3 regions of the Lysinibacillus sp. UBA5990 genome follow, and region 1 is predicted to be linked to each of the others. Evidence: predicted binding sites of a transcription regulator. Region 1 holds the regulator's gene; each other region holds the start of a gene.

Region 1 (6,716 bases):
ATCAAGTGTTGTCGCACCGATACATTGAAGCTCCCCACGTGCTAAGGACGGTTTTAAAATATTTGATGCGTCAATCGCACCTTCTGCACCACCTGCACCGATTAAAGTATGCAATTCATCAATAAATAAAATGATATTGCCGGCTTGGCGGATTTCATCCATTACTTTTTTCAAACGGTCCTCAAATTCTCCACGATATTTTGTACCTGCAACGACAGTTCCCATATCAAGCGTCATCACTCGTTTGTCGCGAAGAATTTCTGGTACTTCATTATTAATAATTTGCTGTGCTAATCCTTCAGCAATAGCTGTTTTACCAACACCTGGCTCACCAATTAGGACAGGGTTATTTTTTGTACGACGTGATAATACTTCGATAACACGTGTAATTTCCTTGCTTCGACCAATAACAGGATCTAACGTACCTTCACGGGCAATTTGTGTTAAATCACGGGCTAAACTATCTAATGTTGGGGTATTCGCCGCTTGTGCCGCTTGTTGACCAGACTGCGCGTTATCATTATTTCCTAATAATAATAAAACTTGCTGACGTGCTTTATTTAAGCCTACACCTGCATTATTTAAGACGCGAGCTGCTACACCTTCACCTTCACGTATAAGTGCTAATAGTAAATGTTCTGTACCGATATACGAATGACCTAATTTACGTGATTCGTCAACCGATAGTTCAATTACTTTCTTCGCTCGTGGCGTATAGTGAACTATTGGACCAACATCTTCTTTCCCTTTACCGACTAATTCTTCAATACCAGCTTCAATCATTTGAGGACTAATATCAATAGCTTCTAACGCTTTTGCAGCAATACCGCCGCCTTCACGTATAAGCCCTAATAAAATGTGCTCTGTGCCAATGGATTCGTGCTTCCAACGAATAGCCTCTTCCTGAGCAAGCTGTAATACTTTTTGCGCGCGTTGTGTAAAACGATTAAACATCATATAAATCCTCTCCTTTTTCCCCATTATTAGGCTTATTCGTGTGTGTTTGAAATAATGCCTCACGTAGCATTTCAGCTCGTACACGATCACGTTCAGCAGGCGGTAATGCCTCACCTGCATAATGCTGTAAAAAACCGGGTTGCATACTGACGACACACTCATTTAAAGTTGTTGCGAGTATACCGTCAATCAACTGTAGGTCAACTCCTAAACGAACATTTGAAAGACAGGTAGCCGCTTCCTCACTTGTTAAAATTCTTGCATACGTAAGGGTACCTAAAGCTCGATAAACTCGATCTTCTAAAGCAAGCTCAGCTTTTTCCATCAATTTACCTCTCGCATGTCGTTCTTTTTGTATAATTTTTTCAGCAACACTTTGTATATCTGCTAAAATATCTTCTTCTGTCTTTCCAAGTGTAATTTGGTTGGACACTTGATAAACATTTCCTAAATTTTCGCTTCCTTCACCATATATACCTCTTACGGTCATACCTAAGCGTGTCATCGCATTTATAATTTGATTCATCTGTCCCGTTAACGTAAGAGCAGGTAAATGCATCATCACAGATGCTCGAAGCCCAGTACCAATATTTGTAGGACAGCTTGTTAAATAGCCAAATGTATCTCGAAAAGCATAAGGTAAGATCTTCTCTAGAATACGGTCAATCTTATTCGCTTGTTCATAGGCATTTTGAAGCTGGAAACTCGCTGTCATACATTGAATGCGTAAATGATCCTCTTCATTCACCATAATACTCACGGATTCATCTTGTGACAGAAGAACGGAGCCCACCTGCTCTTTTTTGGCAAGCTGCGGACTAATCAAATGCTTTTCTACAAGAATTTGACGTTGTAAAGGTGTTAAATCATTGATAGCAAAATATGCATAATCATTTTGTAGGGTTGGACTATCACTGACTGCATGTGTAACTGCCTGTTCCACCTGTAAAGCCTCGTTCTCTGAAAACGATAGTGGAAAACGATATCCATCTAAATTTCGAGCAAGGCGAATTCGTGTACTAATGACAATGTCAGAATAATCGTCTTCAATACGCATCCACGTAGGTGTCGCACGCTCTAAAAACGATTCAATCATCAAGACACATCACCACCTTCAAATTGTAGCTGCTTCTCAAGCTCTTTGACTTCGTCTCGAAGTTTTGCTGCCTCTTCGAATTGCTCTTCATCTACAGCGAACTTCATACGTTTACGGATATCCTCTATTTGCTTTTTAATGACATACACATTGCTATGGGCACCTGGCATTTTCCCAATATGTTGGGGACCAGCCTGTATGCGATTAAAGAGCTTAGGTAAATGCTCACTAAAAGTGTCATAACAGCTTGGGCAACCAAACTTACCTTCTTTTAAAAATTGCTTATACGTAAATTCACATTGTGGGCATGTCTGCTGTTGTGGCTGTGTTTGTTGTTTTTCTCCTACCTTTTGCCATGTAGGTGAGCCAAACCAGTTTGATAATAACTGTTGTATGGAAACTGGCTCTTGTTTAAACTCTGCATGAAATGGATGGAACTGTGAGGCGCAGACGTCACAATAATGGTGCTCCACCTTTTGCCCATTTTGAACTTGTGTTACAGTAACTGTCGCATTACGTTGTTTACAATGTTCACATATCATTTCCATCACCTCACTATTTCTGTTGCTCATATTTTATAGTTGTCAGCATCGCACGCAATATCTTTGCACGAATTATATCTCTTAGAGGGAGATGTAAGTCAATTGTTGAGCGATCAATTGCTGCTAACATTAATTTCGCTTCTCGCTTTGAAATTACCTGCTCATCGATGAGTCGATACACTAAATCTTCTGCCATTGTTTGCGATGCTCCACCTTCAATATGCCGGAGAACATCGTCGATTAAATCAATCTGTGAATTCGCGCGGACACGTAAAATTCGAATGTATCCACCACCACCTCGCTTGCTCTCCACAAGGTAACCTCGCTCGGCGGTAAATCTTGTATTAATGACATAATTTATTTGTGACGGTACACATTGAAATTTGTCTGCAATTTCACTACGTTTTATTTCAATATGTCCTTCTCCACCTAATTCAAGTACTTGCTTTAAGTAACCTTCTATGATGTCTGATATATTACGCATTTTAGGAATACACCTCGCTTGCTTCACTGACTTTGACTATCTTTGACTTTCTTTGAGTATATTATACAAAACGCTTGAAAATAATTGCAATGATTTCGCCTAGAGAAAAATGAAAAGGCTAAAAAACGATATTCAAGCGTAGAAAATAGCACTAATTAGTGGTTATCAAGCATATCATTTTGCTTCCTACACCTAATGTACCCTTTTTATCCATAGAAAAAACGCAAGCATATGCAACTAGCATATACTTGCGTCTATAAAAATTATACCCAACGACCTACAATTGGATAACGCCAAGGCTCGTCAGTTAATGCTTTGACAATACCTATAATTGGTACTACAAATAGCATAATCCCAAAAACAATTAAAAATGGAATGCCAATAATGAAAATGCTTAAGAATCCAGAAACAGCAAGTAAAATTGCCATGACAAGTTGGAAAAGAATAGCTTGAATAGAAATTGCCTTCACTTCCTCATCCGAACTAATTAAAAAGAAGATAATGGGAACTAACCATGGCGCAAAAAACGAACTTGCGTGTATGATTACTTTAGACCATTTACTCTCCATATATATCAACCCTTTCTTTATACGTTATCTATCGTTTTATGTACTACTATTTACGGAACTATACCCGTAATAGTTTCAGTTTAAAGTGAGTTTTTTAAAAAAATTTTGAAAGGTCGTGATGAGAAATGGAATTCAACCACACATTAGCAAATGAATATGAAAAGGGGATTCGCCGTACTCTACCAAGCTATGAGGCAATGCTTCGTTTAATACAAACTTTTTATCGTTCTACATTACATGAGCATGCGGATATATTGGTTGTTGGTGCAGGTAGTGGCAATGAAATATTGCAGCTAGCAGATGGAAGACCACATTGGTCATTTACGGGTATTGATCCGTCAGAATCCATGCTCGAAATAGCAAAGGAGCGTCTCCAATCTTTACCGAATGATCTGTCGTTCTATCATGGAACATTGCTGGATACCCATCTACCTGCTATAAAATTTGATGCAGCTAGTTGTGTACTCGTCCTTCATTTTATTCAAAGCTATGAAGATAAGCTATCGACCCTGAAAGAAATTTGGAACCATTTACAACCTGGCGCACCATTTGTCCTAGTTTCGAAATACGGTCGACCTGGTACTATTGAAACGGAACTACAATTCGATTTATGGCGTTCTTACTGGCTCCAACATACAAAACTTTCCGTTGCTGATGTTGCAGAAATGGAAAAATCCATTCGTGCCCTGTCATTTATGCCCGAGGAAGCCATTTTAACATTATTACATGAAGCAGGTTTTATAAAACCTTCACGTTTTTTTGCCACTACTTTGTTTGGTGGATGGGTATGCTTTAAAGAAGAACATTAAATATATTTTGTAGTAAATACTTTGAGGTGAAAGCTGTGATAAGCACCATTGGCATTACAAAAAAACAACAATTACTAAAAGATTTCCCTTTGGAATCCATACATCAACAAGAGTTCGAATGGTACTGGGTTGATTTTAATTGTCCAACTAGAGAGGAAGAATCTTTGCTAGATTCATTTTTTCATTTTCACCCACTAGCTATTGAAGATTGCTTAATGCGATTACAACGCCCAAAACTCGATTTTTATGACGATTTCCATTTTTTCGTCATTCATCGATTAAACGAGCTGACATTAGCTGCAGAAGAGGTTAACATTTTTGCCTCTAATAAGTTTATTGTGACATTCCATAAGAACCCAGTTCCCGAAATTGAAAAGGTACAAAAGATGTTAGAAAGCCAGCCAAAAAATTGGGAACGTGGCACAGTCTACTTAACGTATCAAACTATTGATAAAATCGTTGATAGTTATTTTCCACTTGTTTATAAAATTGAAGATCATTTAAATGCACTTGAAGGCGAGCTTACATACCAAAGTAATGTAAATGCCATGAAGATTGTCTTCGAATTTCGTAGTGATTTGCTCGATTTGCGGCGTGCCATTTTACCGATGCGAGACCTTTTATATCGAGTACTTAATTCTTACCGTTTTTCATTAAACAAATCTGAAAGAGCTTATTTTGGAGATATATACGACCATCTTCTAAAACTGACAGAAATGGTTGAATCCAATCGAGAGCTGACAGCAGATATGCGAGATAGTTATATGGCTATGAGCTCAAGCCGCATGAACGGCATAATGATGACTTTAACAATCGTCTCAACGATCTTCATTCCACTAACCTTTATTGCAGGTGTTTATGGGATGAACTTTGATAATATGCCTGAGCTACATGGACAATACAGCTATTTTATTGTCCTCGGTATTATGATTATTGTTGTAATCGCTATGCTTACTATCTTTAAACATAAAGGCTGGTTTAAATTATTTAAGCCTTAATTCCCACAAAAAGCTGCTCGTTTAACAATCAAACGAGCAGCTTCATTTATCACTATTAGTAAGGACCTCGATCGTCAATTTTATTGTCACCCTGCTGTGGGAATAAAAAGTATGCTAAAACCCCTGACCCTAGAGCGGCGCAAATTGTAATTAATAGCTGTTCAATACGTGGCACTTCCGCATAGTAGTTTCGTAGCATGTAAACGGAACCTATTGCAACAATGACCATGACTGGAATAACGAATTTAAAGCGTTTTTTCTCCATATAGTACCTCCTCCTATAATCTTTCACGTTCAATTTTTCTCTCCTTAAACAGTTCGTATTTTACAGGTTTCCCAATTTAAATTCAAATTTACTTCGCCTCACTAATCGGACTGCCAATAAAGTAAAAAAATAAAGAAATAACCAAATTTTTAACCAAATATTCAGCAAATAATAGTAAAATAGATTTAATACCAATTATTTATCAAATTTACAGACCTAACAAATTCAGAAGTGCATTTTACTCACAATTATTATGGATATTAAGAATGGAGCAAACAATAATGAGTTGGTTTTCAAAAAACAGCAGTTCCAGCTACTCAATTACATTAACACCTGAAAATTTTAAGGGCCATGTACAATTAGATGTTTTAAGTCATCCAAACCTTCAAAAGCAATTACAGCTTTTAAATTTAACAATTGAGGATTTAGCCATTATTAAGCAACTACAACCGTTAGCTAAGGATCTAATTCCTGCAATGGTGGAGCAATTTTATGCAGCCATTAGCTTGAGCCAAGATTTAGTAGACATTATTAATAGAACCTCGCATATAGATCGTTTAAAAGTTACGTTACATAAGCATTTAAGCGATATTTTTGAAAGTCATATTAATGACGCCTATATCGCTGAAAGAAAAGCCATTGCTGAAACCCATGTTCGAATTGGCTTACAATCAAAATGGTATATAGCATCCTTCCAATCCCTTACTTCTACGTTCACAAATTTTGTGAATGAAGTGGATATCTCAAAGAATGATGCCATTCGTGCAATTAACGCATTTTGCAAAATCATTAATTTTGAGCAACAGCTTGTGATCGAGGCATACGAAAAAGAGGAAGATCGTATTCGAACAGCCGCTGATCAAACGAAAAACGCCCTTGTTACGACAATTCAAAGTACAGCTGAGGAGCTTAACGCCATTAGTGAAGAGACAGCTGCATCTTTGTTAGTCATTTCCTCGCAAACAGATGATATTGCTGAGGCAACAAAGCAGGGAT
Region 2 (6,716 bases), on a different contig from region 1:
GTTAAAAACTGTTGCTCATATGTTTCCATTCCACCAATACCCGAACCAATCCAAACACCAGCACGTGGAGCTAGCTCCTCATCAATTGTTAGCTGTGCATCTTCCATAGCCATGATTGAAGCAGCTAACGCATAATGTGTAAAGCGGTCCATCTTTCGAGCTTCTTTACGATCAATATATTTTTCAATATCAAAATCTTTCACTTCTGCTGCAATTTTGGCTGCAAAAAGATCTTTATTTAAACGTGTTAGCTCACCAATGCCAGATTTACCAGCTTTAATGTTCCCCCATGTTTCTTCGATGCTATTCCCTAGTGGTGTAACTGCGCCAATTCCTGTAATTACTACTCGTCTTTTACTCATTGTCTTACTCCCCTCAAGCATTTTTCCTACTTATTTTCCCCATCTCATGGCTACGGCACCCCATGTTAAGCCGCCACCAAAACCAACAAGGACTAATAAATCATCCTCTTTAATTTTACCTGCTTCAAGCTCATCTACCAAGGAAATACCAATCGATGCTGCAGAAGTATTTCCGTATTTATGAATCGTTTTTGACATTTTTTCTGGTGGTAGCTCTAATCGCTCACGAGCAGATTCCATAATACGTATATTTGCCTGATGCGGCACTAAAAAATCTACGTCTTCTTTTGTTAATCCTGCTTTATCTAACACAGTGACAGCCGATTCACCCATTTGACGTACAGCAAATTTAAATACTTCACGACCATTCATGGCAATTGTGTCTTGTTTTGTTAAATAAAGATTTTTACCGCCTGTGCCATCTGCACCAAGCTCAAATGATAAAATACCTCTACCTTCAGATACTGGCCCTATAACTGCTGCGCTCGCGCCATCACCGAATAATACTGCTGTATTTCGATCATTCCAATCAATGACTTTTGACAGCTTTTCAACACCTACTACTAAGACATATTTATAAGTGTTTGCCTCTACAAAATGTTTAGCTGTCACTAAACTATATATAAATCCTGCACATGCGGCTGCTTGATCCATCGCCGCAGCATTTACTGCTCCGAGTTGTTCCTGAACCATACATGCTACACTTGGGAAAGTTTGATCCTGTGTGACAGTTGCTACAAGTATTAACCCAATCTCCTCAGGCGTAATACCCGCTTTTGCAATAGCTTCTTTAGCAGCGGCTACTGCTAAATCTGAAGTTTCCTGATCATCTGCCGCAAAATGACGTTCTTCAATGCCTGTTCGCGTACGAATCCACTCATCCGAAGTATCCATTATTTTTTCTAAATCAAAATTTGTCACGACTTTCTCAGGAACGTATTTGCCTATTCCTAAAATACCAGCGTTCATATAGCAACCCCTCAGCTTTCTTACTATCAATTATTAGTAACTGGTCATAATTATAACGCATAGTCAAGGAATGACGCAAGATGATTTAAAATTATTGTACGTTGAACGAGTCGTTTTTTGTTATTGAAAGTAGGCTTAGGCTTATACTGCGTATAGCGTGAAGTCTATAGAGTTTCCAAATACCTTTTTTCAGGTTTGCATACTTTGGCAAATTGAATGCCTCAAAAAATACATGAGAATTATAAAATGCAAAACCTTGTATTTGTTGTGACAAATTCGCCATGTTTCACATAAAAGATTCATTTTTTTTCGATTTATGTTATGATATGATAATGAATATGAGTAAAAACTTATGATGAAAAAAGTTCGGTTGAGGTGAAATTAATGCAATATATCGTAACGTTCGTATGGTCATTCCTACTAGTTTCTATGTTAAACTATGTAGTCAGCTCTGTACTTGGTGCACCATTTGATTTTAAGACAGGGGCAATCGTTTCAGTTGTATTCTCCATCTTAATTTTTATTATTGGAGCAATCATTCCAAACGATCCTACACCAGAGGCTGCAGACCATCATTAATTCAGCTAGAAAAAACCTGTTCCGCATTATGCGAAACAGGTTTTTTCTGCTATTTTTCCACTATACAATGGCCATCATGCATTTTTACATGCAATGTTTCTCCAGGCAATACCTCGCCTCGTAGCAGTTCCATAGCCACAGCCGTTTCGATATGTCGTTGTACAAAGCGTTTTAGTGGTCTTGCCCCAAATTGAGCATCTGCTCCTTGTAGGACAACCCAATCAATTACTTCTTGGTCGACAGCTAATGTAATTTCTTGTTCTGCCACACGTTTAATTAACTGCTCCACATACTTCCAAGCAATTGCTGTAAAGTGCTTATTTGATAAGGCATGGAAAAAGATAATATCATCCATACGGTTTAATAACTCTGGTTTGAAATGCTGTCTGAGAGCTGTCATAACCAAGTCTTCAACGCTTGGATCGTCATCTTTAGCCTCCATTAAATAACTAGAGCCGATATTCGATGTTAAAATCACGACGGTATTTGTAAAATTGACCATACGCCCTTGACTATCTGTAATTCGACCGTCATCTAAAATTTGCAATAAAATATTAGCCACATCTGGGTGTGCTTTTTCAATTTCATCTAATAACACTACAGAATAAGGGTTACGACGTACAGCTTCTGTTAATTGACCGCCTTCCTCATAGCCAATGTAACCTGGAGGAGCACCAACTAAACGAGACACGCTATGCTTCTCCATATATTCGCTCATATCAATACGAATAAAATGATCTTCTGAATCAAATAATTGAGCAGCTAGTGCCTTAGCAAGCTCTGTTTTACCAACACCTGTTGGACCTAAGAATAAAAAACTACCAATTGGCCGATGCGGATCTTTAATACCTGCACGGGCACGCCATACAGCCTCTGTTACTAATTGAACAGCTGTATCTTGTCCAACTACCCGTTCATGTAATGTTTCTTTTAAACGCAATAGTTTTTCTCGCTCGCCCTCCACTAGTTTTGTCACAGGAATACCAGTCCAGCGAGAAACAATTGCTGCAATTTCTTCAGCTGTCACTTCTTCACGTAAAATACGGGTCTCTGCACCGCTTTCTAATTCTTTCTCGAGCACCTGAATGTCTTTTTCAAGTGTTGGAATCTTACCATGACGTAATTCAGCAGCTTTATTTAAATCATACTTACTTTCCGCCTCATCTAAATCACGGCGGTATTTATCTAATGTCTCCCGTTTTTTCTGAATATCATGTAGCTTTTCCTTCTCTGCTTCCCATTGTTGCCGCATCCCCTCAGAGGACTCTTTTAACTTAGCCAATTCCTCTCGTAATTGCTCAAGACGTTTTTTACTCGCTTCGTCCTTCTCCTTACGTAACGCTTGTTCTTCAATCTCTAGTTGCATAATACGTCGAGTCACGGCATCTAGTTCCTGTGGCATTGAATCAATTTCTGTACGGATCATTGCACATGCCTCATCAATTAAATCAATCGCCTTATCTGGTAAAAATCGCTCTGTAATATAACGATTGGAGAGTTCTGCTGCAGCCACAATCGCGCGGTCATGAATACGTACTGCATGATGTAATTCAAAGCGTTCTTTTAAGCCTCGTAAAATAGACACAGTATCTTCAATTGAAGGCTCGCGTACAAGAACTTGCTGGAACCGACGTTCTAAGGCAGGATCTTTTTCAATATACATACGATATTCATCTAATGTAGTGGCACCGATACAGTGTAATTCTCCACGGGCTAGCATGGGCTTTAACATATTTCCTGCATCCATTGCACCATCCGTTTTGCCTGCGCCTACAATTGTATGAATTTCATCAATAAATAAAATGATCTGTCCTTCTGAATCCTTAACCTCTTTTAACACGCCTTTTAAACGCTCTTCAAATTGGCCACGGTAGCTTGCACCTGCGATTAAGGCACTCATATCCAGCTCGTATAGCACGCACTCTTTCAAGCCCTCTGGTACATCACCCTTCACAATACGTTGCGCTAAACCTTCTACAATCGCTGTTTTACCAACTCCTGGCTCACCAATTAATACAGGATTATTTTTTGTTTTACGTGTTAAAATACGAATGACATTTCGAATTTCCTCATCGCGCCCAATGACAGGATCCATTTTGCCATTTTTCACTTCTTCTATTAAATTACGTCCAAATTGCTCTAATGGCTTTTGATTATCTGTTTGTTGAAATTGCATAACTAGCACTCCTTTACTTTAATATTTCGCATAATTTTTATACCCATTGTGGTTCTTTTTAAAAGTTTGACCTTCTTTGACTAACTTTATTTTACATCACTCGACAGTTCTTCGCAAAGAAATAGCACTAAATTTTTACACTTATTCTTGAAAATTTACGTTATAATAACTGTATGTTTCTATGTTTTAGTATCGAAAAGTCCACTGTCCTTTTGTAATAATCGCCATTTATTACAAAAAGAAAGCGATGTGTTGGAGATATGGTTTCAATGGATAATATGTTTGAAAAAATTATGGACCTTTTTCAAAAGCATGGTGTTTTTATCAAAGTAACTAAAGGGAATAAAATTTTTCTAGAGGGCGAACGGTCAAAGGAAATATACTATATTAAGTCAGGTGTTATATCGATTAGTCAAGAAACCGAAACTGGCAAGGAATTGACGATTCGTATATGTGGTCCTGATAGTATCATTGGAGAAGGTTCATTATTTTGTAACCTTGTCTATAACTCCATGACTGCAAAAGTTTTAGAATCTGCTACGCTGTATGTTTTAAGTCGAAAATCATTAGAACATTTACTAGAAGAACAGCCTACGATCATGGTGGAATATATGAAGTGGCTACAAACAGAAAATTTAAAGCATCAAAGTCGTTTGCGTGATTTAGTGTTAAATGGGAAAAAGGGTGCCTTGTTTTCAACACTCATTCGTCTATCTAATACGTATGGTAAACCTTTAGAGGATGGTTCCATTTTTATTGAGTTTCAACTAACGAATACGGAAATTGCTAATTTGTGTGCGACTAGTCGTGAAATGATTAATCGTATGTTGAATGATTTAAAAAAACATGACATTTTGACTTTTGACAAAGGCTTTATTACTATTCATGATTTACAATTTTTAAAAAATGAGATTGCCTGCGAAAATTGTCCATTACAAGTATGCCGTATCGATTAATTCGTTACATGCTAAATCCCTGCCTATTTATAATAAGCAGGGATTTTTAATAAATAATATTAGCGTACACCCAATGCCATTTTTGCATAGCGTGACATTTTATCTTTTGACCAAGGTGGATTCCATACAATGTTTACATTTGTACTTTTCACTTCTGGAAGTTCATTTAATGCTGTATTCACTTGATCCACAATCACTGGGCCAAGGGGACACCCCATCGATGTTAGCGTCATTGTAACCGTCGCTACACCTTCATCATCTAATTCTACATCATATACTAAACCTAAGTTGACGATATCAATTCCAAGCTCAGGGTCAATTACGTTTTCTAATGCACCTAACATGCTATCTTTCATATCTTGATCCATTCCCATTTCTCCTTCCATCATAGTGTTAACCTTATCATAGCAGATGCATCATATTATGCCAAATGCTCTGCAAGCCAATCTGTTGCTGCCAGCATTCCATCACGTGGTACAGCATGTCCAGCCTTTTTATTCACCATGAATGTTAAATTTTCAGGGTTTGCTTGATAGTATTCCCGTAAGGTTTCATAAAATTTATATGTTTCATGGAAAGGTACGGTTTTATCTAATTCACCGTGCCAAAAGAAAATCGGGCGTCCGGCAAATTTTTCAGGAGTTAGACTGACATCATAGGTTGCTAGGACTTCATTAATCTTTTGAACATCTTCCTCTGTCATGGGCCAATTGACACCACTTTTTGTGAATTGTTGCAATTGGTATTCACCCAATTTTATAAAACCAGGCGCACCCATACATATTGCAGCCGTTTGAATCCAATCATAAAGCTTAAGACAACCTGATGTCACAATACCACCCATGGACGTACCTGCTATGCCAATTTTATGATGAGCTAATAAATTTTTATTCTTTAATTCATTATATAATTGTTCCACTTCATGAATAGAATTTATAACAATGTCCCAAAATTTCAAGTTCATTTGTATATCTGAGAGGCCTTCGCTACGGTCACCATGAAATTTTGCATCTGGTAATAGGACACGCACCCCTTTATGCACCAATTGATATGCATAGTGTAAGTTATGTTCTTTTGCACTCATAAAGCCATGTAAAAAGATCACTACCGGGGTATCTTCATTCATATTGTCTGTATGTATATGTAATAAAGGAATATTTCCCCACATTTCTTTTTCTACAAACATTCTTGTCACTCCCAACTCTTGTCTCATCTTTATGTTAGCAAACTTTTTTCACTGTGACAAAATTTTGACGAATGAAAGACAAAGAGATACTATTCAAACTATAGGAAAGGGGCAACGAGCTATGAAACCGCATTTAATCGTATTGGATTTAGATGGTACTTTATTAACAGACCAACAACAAATTTCCGCAAAAACAAAAAAATCATTATTGCAGGCTAAGGAACAAGGACATCAAGTAATGATTGCAACTGGCCGTCCATACCGTGCCAGTGATATTTATTATCATGAGCTTGGGCTTACAACACCAATAGTCAACTTTAATGGCGCCTATGTGCATCACCCTAAAAATGCCTCTTGGCAGCATATGCACACTCCCATTGATTTAAGTGTTGTCCATGATGTCGTTAATTCCATTAATAGTTATGAGTATGAAAATATTATCGCTGAGGTAAAGGATGATATTTATGTACACACAGAGGATGATCGCA
Region 3 (6,716 bases), on a different contig from region 1:
AAAGTGGGCAGTGTTACACTACAATCAACTGTGGATGGAACTGAGTCAGAGTTTACAACAGATGGTGTGTTTGTTTATATCGGTATGCTACCTTTAACAAAGCCGTTTGAATCTTTAGGTATTTTAAATGATGCTGGTTATATTTTGACAAATGATAATATGGAAACAACAATTCCAGGTATCTTTGCAGCTGGAGATGTACGTGAAAAATCACTTCGTCAAATTGTTACAGCGACAGGCGATGGCAGTATTGCAGCACAAGCTGTACAGCATTATGTAGAAGAACTATTAGAGAAAATTAATGCATAACTTGGCTATTTTAAGGAAAAAAATACAATTTTAATGTGGTTTTAATATTGTTGTAACTTGAATGACATATAAAAGGTGTATGATTAAAAGTGTAATTAGCAATCCCCCTTTTATTTTGTTTAGTAGGTTGTTTCCGCCTCAATTAGGTGGGAACAACCTACTTTTTTATTTATATAGATCATGAAAAGAGCATGAGCTTTTTTTCAATAAATTCTTGGATAAAACTAAATTGTTAAATGTCTACGTATGAGAGTTGTAAATGAGGACAAATCTTGCAGTGTCTTGCTATAATGGAGAGTAGAATGCAAAAGTGATTAGAGGTGTGCCTATGCAAAGAATTGCAAATTTAATTGCCGTAAAAGACGGTAAAGTATTATTACTTCAGAAACCAAGACGTGGTTGGTACGTTGCTCCGGGTGGAAAAATGGAAAGCGGTGAGTCCATCTTTGAGGCTGCTATTCGTGAATTTCAGGAAGAGACAAATGTTAAACCTTTACATGTACACCTAAAGGGTGTATATACGATGGTCATTAAAGAAAATGATGAAGTCGTAGATGAATGGATGCTTTATACATTTGTTGCTAAGGATGTAGACGGTGTACCGTTTGTAGAAACTAGAGAAGGTAAACTTGCATGGCACCCAGTAGAGGATTTAGCACATTTGCCAATGGCTGAAGGAGATCGCACTAATTTGCAATTTGCTATTTCGCAATCAGGTATTCAGTATGGCACGTTTGACTATACAACGAATTTTGAATTACTTCACCAGAAAATACAAATATCAAAAGATCAATAAAGGAGTTGCATGACAGTGGTGGTTGAAGGCCAACAAAGTACACATGAATTGGTTATTATTACAGGAATGTCTGGAGCTGGGAAGACCGTAGCTATTCAAAGCTTTGAAGATTTAGGGTATTACTGTATTGATAATTTACCACCTGCGTTACTTACAACTTTTTTAACGCTGCTAAGAGATTCTGGAAAAAATAGTACACGTATTGCAGCAGTGATGGATATGCGTGGAGGCAACTTTTTTGATGCGCTTATTGGGGCGTTAGACCATATACTAAAAGAAGGCGACATTGTAGCTCGTATTTTATTTTTAGATGCAGACGATGCCACATTAGTAAGGCGCTATAAAGAAACAAGAAGAGCCCATCCATTGGCAGTAAGCGGCTTACCTTTAGATGGTATAAAGCAAGAGCGAGCACTTTTATCGGAAGTAAAGGGCCGTGCTAATTTTGTTTATAACACATCTAACATGAAACCAAAGCAATTACGTGAAAAGATAGTTAAAGAATTTTCCAGTGAAGCAGATACAATTTTTACCGTAAACATTATGTCTTTTGGCTTCAAGCATGGTATGCCAATTGATGCAGACTTGGTGTTCGATGTTCGTTTCCTTAAAAATCCATATTACGTAGAGGAGCTACGTCCGAAGACGGGTCTTCAAACAGAAGTATCCTCTTATGTTTTAGCCTTGGAGGATACGCAGATACTGATACAAAAACTAACGGATTTGTTCGACTTTATGATTCCTCTTTATCGACAAGAAGGTAAATCACAACTTGTTATCGCTTTTGGTTGCACTGGTGGTCAGCATCGTTCAGTAACTTTAGCAGAGTTTTTTGGGGCTTATCTAGCCAGCAAAGAGAATACGGTTATTACGCATCGTGATATTAATCGTAGAAAGGAATGAGTGAATGGGGAAAAAGCAAACAAAGCTTGTGGTAATTGGTGGTGGAACAGGACTATCAACATTACTTCGTGGGCTCAAGCACCATCCATTTGATATTACTGCTATTGTGACGGTAGCAGACGATGGCGGCTCTTCAGGACGTTTACGAGATGATTATGATATCCCACCACCGGGTGATGTTCGTAATGTCATTGCGGCATTATCAGATATTGAACCGCTAGTGGAACAAATGTTTCAATACCGTTTTTCAGCGTCAGAGGATTTACGTGGCCATTCCTTAGGCAACTTAATGCTAACAGCACTTACAGATATTACTGGTGATTTTAACCATGCTATAAGTGAGATGGGGAAGGTGTTAAAAGTACATGGCCGTGTAATACCAGCAGCCAATAAAAAAATTAATTTACATGCTGTGTTAGAGGGCGGTTCAATCATTGAAGGTGAATCAAAAATCCCAACAGCGACAAAACGCATTGATCGCGTTTTTTTAGTACCTGAAAACGTGCAACCGTTACCAGAAGCTATTCGAGCAATTCAGCGTGCAGACTATATATTAATTGGCCCAGGAAGCTTATACACAAGTATTATTCCGAATCTCCTTGTCAAAGAGATTGGGGAAGCTGTTGTAAAAGCTAAAGGAAGAAAAATATATGTTTGTAATTTAATGACACAAAAAGGTGAAACCATTTCTTATACAGCAGGTGATCATGTATCAGCCATACATAAGCATGTTGGCGCTTCCTTTATTGATTCGATTTTAGTTAATGATGAAGAACTGCCGAATCCTGTAAAAGAATTGTATAAAGAAGAAAGAGCAGAGCCAGTGACGTTTGATGTGGCAAAGCTTGAAAGTATGGGATTAGAGGTTATAAGGCGCGATATTGCTACAATTCGATCAGATGGTACGGTTCGACATAATGCTACGAATGTTGCAGAATGGCTGGTAGATTATGCAGGTATTTATGATCGGTAAGAGAACCGATACTAGAAACATAAAGTGTTTATTGTATATGGTAAGATGAACATATACATAGAAATTATGATTGAAAGGGGGGCGTGATATGTCTTTTGCTTCTGAAACAAAAAAGGAATTAACCCAAATAGAAGCGGACAATCATTGTATGAAAGCAGAAGTTTCTGCCCTAATTCGTATGAATGGTTCATTATCCTTTGCGAATAAACAACTAAGCTTGGACGTGCAAACTGAAAACGCTGCAATTGCAAGAAGACTATATACGATTATGAAAAAATTGTATCCGTACAATGTGGAATTGCTAGTTCGTAAGAAAATGCGATTGAAAAAAAATAATGTATATATTTGCCGTGTAAGAGAAGGAGCACGCGAGCTGTTAATTGATTTAGAAATCATCTCAGACGACTTTCAATTTAATCATACGATCTCAAGAAAGCTCATTAAAAGAAATGGTCAAAAAAGAGCCTATTTAAGAGGTGCATTTTTAGCAGGAGGCTCTGTCAATAACCCAGAAACGTCCGCCTACCATTTAGAAATTTATTCTTTATATAAAGAACATGGCGAGGCATTGATGGATTTAATGAATGAATTTGAACTCAATGCCAAAACAATTGAACGCAAAAAAGGCTTTGTTACTTATTTAAAAGAAGCGGAAAAAATTTCTGATTTCCTTAATATTGTAGGTGCCCATCAGGCAATGATGAAATTTGAGGATGTTCGGATATTGCGAGACATGCGCAATAGTGTCAATCGTATTGTGAACTGTGAAACGGCCAATCTAAACAAAACAATTGGAGCAGCATTACGACAGGTAGAGAATATTCGATTTATTGAAAATTCAATTGGTCTTGACCAATTACCAGAAAAGCTTCGTGAAATTGCACGATTACGAGTAGAGTATCAAGATGTTACATTAAAAGAACTTGGTGAAATGGTATCCAGTGGTACCGTCAGCAAATCAGGTGTCAACCATCGTTTAAGAAAAATAGACGAAATAGCAGATGCATTAAGACGCGGTGAAAAAATAGGTGGTTAAGTTATCATACTTTTCAGGTATGAAAGTCATGCGTAATCGCTTATTGTTCTTTTGCTAGTAAGTAAGGTAAGATAAAACTAATAGATGAACGGTAGTGAAGGGGAGTTTTGAGAATGATCGAGAGAAGAGTCCAGGTTAAATTAAAATTAGGACTACAAGCTAGACAAGCGGCACTATTTGTGCAGGAGGCCAATCGTTTCAGTGCGGATATCTTTCTAGAAAAAGATGAAAAAAAAGTGAATGCCAAATCGATAATGGGTGTCATGAGCTTAGCGGTTGCGAAAGGTACCGAAGTAACGTTAAGTAGTGAAGGCAATGATGCTGAGCAAGCGGTTACAGCATTAGCTACAATTATTGAAAATGAAGATTAACAAACAAATAAAGAAGCCTCACAGAGTAATTTCTGTGAGGCTTTTTAGTATTATTTATTATCCGTACTACGGTGCATAATGTGATCGATTAAACCATATTCTTTTGCACGTTCAGCAGTCATGAAGTTATCACGATCTGTGTCTCTTGCAATGACTTCAAGTGGTTGACCAGTGCGTTCAGATAAAATGCCGTTTAATTTTTCACGTAAGAATAAAATGCGTTTAGCAGCAATTTCAATTTCTGTCGCTTGACCTTGTGCGCCACCTAGTGGTTGGTGAATCATTACTTCTGCATTTGGTAATGCAAAACGTTTACCAGGTTCACCCGCGGCAAGTAAGAATGCTCCCATTGATGCAGCCATACCAATACAAATCGTTTGAACTTTTGGCTTAATAATTTGCATTGTGTCATAAATAGCCATACCAGCCGTAATTGATCCACCTGGCGAATTAATGTAAAGAGAAATGTCTTTGTCTGGATCTTCTGCTTGTAGGAAAAGTAGCTGTGCGACAATTGAGTTTGCCACATTGTCATCAATAGCACTTCCTAAAAGGATAATGCGGTCTTTAAGTAGACGTGAATAAATGTCATATGCACGTTCACCACGGCTTGTTTGTTCAATAACTGTAGGAATTAAATTCATGTTAAATCCTCCTTCAAAAAACTAAATTCGATTACCTTTGCTGAAATCTACATTGTTATTTCAGCTGTAACCTTATCATACACATTATAGTCAGGGAAGGTCAAATATTAACCCTGTTAAAGTGAAATTAATTAAAATAAAAAAAAATAAATTCTTTTTGCATTCTATGGTTGAATTATATGTGATACGTTTGTATAATAGGTAAGGTTATAAGTTTGAAAGTACAGGACACTATTTTGCAGGTATGCTTCAAAATGAGGATTATCTACATCATGCTTTTCGTAAGCCTAGGGTGAGTACTTTTTTTTTGTGTTTTTTGCCCTCGTGGTGTAATGGATAACACGTAAGATTCCGGTTCTTGCACTGGGGGTTCGATTCCCTCCGAGGGCGCCATTTTACTGAATATTGATATACTGTAATAGCTCAATCTCCTAATAAGTAGTTTAGCAGCCTGCTTAGTGGAGATAGAGAGGAAAAGTAATGGGAATACTGTCCTAGTTGGCATTATTCCCCTATTTATGCCTTTCAAACCTTCAAAAAAGCAACAACTCCAAATTATTTTTTAGTGAACATACTGTCCGTGAAGGCTAGTAATAGCCGAAAAAAAGAATCCTTTCTGAGGGGATTCTTTTTTTTGTTTAAATTTATCGAAATTTGGCATTGCTTCTATTGTATATATATTAGTTTTAGGTTCGTTTTATTGTTATTAATGCTTATTTTTTCTATTTAAATGAATTTACCATTAATTAATATGAAAAAATATTTAGTTTTATGCGAAAAGTTGTTGTACAAATACTATAATATTAATATAATTGACCTAATAGTCTAACATTTCCGAATTGCGAAAAATAATACGCAGAATGGAAAATTATCGAAATAGGGGGAAATGCAATGAAAAAAACAGCTTGGATGTTACTTATGATTATAGCAGCGCTAACTTTAGCACTTGCAGGATGTGGCACAAAGGACAATGCCTCTTCGGGTAGTACACCTTCAGAAGGTGGAGATGGAAAGAAAGTATATAAAGTAGGGACAGAAGCAACTTTTGCACCGTTTGAATCTGTTGACGATAAAGGGAAAATTGTGGGGATTGATGTCGATATTTTAAAAGCAATTGCTGATGAAATGGATTTCGAAGTAGAGTGGAATAATATTGGTTGGGAACCCGTTTTCCAAACAATTAAAAATGGTGAAACACATATTGGTGCCTCAGGGATTACAATTACAGATGAGCGCAAAGAATCATTTGATTTTACTGAGCCATACTATGAATCTCAATTATTAATTGTTGTGAAAGAAGATTCAAAGATTAAATCATTAGATGAATTAAAAGATAAAAAGGTGTCCGTACAAATTAATGCTACTGGTCATATGGCAGCTAAAAAGCTACAAGGTGAAGCAAGTACAAATATCATGGCTTTCGAAAGTCAGCCAATCGCAATTCAAGAGATGTTAAATGGTAATGTTGACGCAGCTATTGGAGACAATGCGGTAGTATACGAATATATTAAAGCGCATCCAGATCAAAAAATTAAAGTCATTCAAGATGACGCATTCGAAAAAGAATACTATGGCTTTATGGTTCAAAAGGGGAATAAAGAGCTATTAGATAAATTAAATGAAGGTCTGAAAAAGATTAAAGAAAACGGTAAATTAAAAGAAATTACAGGTACTGATTTCGAAT

What was found. Region 1 encodes CtsR, which represses protease genes until heat stress. Its sites were predicted from a motif close to ATGGTCAATAAAGGTCAAACA; they were not measured.
Region 2: the regulator CtsR is predicted to act here: its motif matches at 4,150-4,170, upstream of B3D94_RS22345 (ATP-dependent Clp protease ATP-binding subunit).
Region 3: the regulator CtsR is predicted to act here: its motif matches at 5,119-5,139, upstream of clpP (ATP-dependent Clp endopeptidase proteolytic subunit ClpP).

What each region holds. Positions count from the first base shown of each region.
Region 1 is NZ_DJAY01000009.1:62,067-68,782, forward strand. It holds gene B3D94_RS05890 (ATP-dependent Clp protease ATP-binding subunit) at 1-957, opposite strand, end outside; gene B3D94_RS05895 (protein arginine kinase) at 947-2,056, opposite strand; gene B3D94_RS05900 (UvrB/UvrC motif-containing protein) at 2,053-2,595, opposite strand; gene B3D94_RS05905 (CtsR family transcriptional regulator) at 2,609-3,079, opposite strand; gene B3D94_RS05910 (DUF4870 domain-containing protein) at 3,343-3,648, opposite strand; gene B3D94_RS05915 (class I SAM-dependent methyltransferase) at 3,774-4,457, shown strand; gene corA (magnesium/cobalt transporter CorA) at 4,493-5,455, shown strand; gene B3D94_RS05925 (hypothetical protein) at 5,511-5,720, opposite strand; partial or broken gene B3D94_RS22995 (protoglobin family protein) at 6,002-6,547, shown strand; gene B3D94_RS23000 (methyl-accepting chemotaxis protein) at 6,530-6,716, shown strand, end outside.
Region 2 is NZ_DJAY01000016.1:111,569-118,284, reverse strand. It holds gene fabF (beta-ketoacyl-ACP synthase II) at 1-362, opposite strand, end outside; gene B3D94_RS22355 (beta-ketoacyl-ACP synthase III) at 393-1,331, opposite strand; gene B3D94_RS22350 (YjzD family protein) at 1,716-1,910, shown strand; gene B3D94_RS22345 (ATP-dependent Clp protease ATP-binding subunit) at 1,960-4,086, opposite strand; gene B3D94_RS22340 (Crp/Fnr family transcriptional regulator) at 4,356-5,042, shown strand; gene B3D94_RS22335 (metal-sulfur cluster assembly factor) at 5,102-5,410, opposite strand; gene B3D94_RS22330 (prolyl oligopeptidase family serine peptidase) at 5,464-6,228, opposite strand; gene B3D94_RS22325 (Cof-type HAD-IIB family hydrolase) at 6,350-6,716, shown strand, end outside.
Region 3 is NZ_DJAY01000005.1:190,282-196,997, reverse strand. It holds gene trxB (thioredoxin-disulfide reductase) at 1-309, shown strand, start outside; gene B3D94_RS03945 (NUDIX hydrolase) at 638-1,105, shown strand; gene rapZ (RNase adapter RapZ) at 1,115-2,008, shown strand; gene B3D94_RS03935 (gluconeogenesis factor YvcK family protein) at 2,013-2,981, shown strand; gene whiA (DNA-binding protein WhiA) at 3,070-4,017, shown strand; gene B3D94_RS03925 (HPr family phosphocarrier protein) at 4,131-4,388, shown strand; gene clpP (ATP-dependent Clp endopeptidase proteolytic subunit ClpP) at 4,439-5,032, opposite strand; tRNA gene B3D94_RS03915 (tRNA-Arg) at 5,351-5,425, shown strand; gene B3D94_RS03910 (basic amino acid ABC transporter substrate-binding protein) at 5,924-6,716, shown strand, end outside.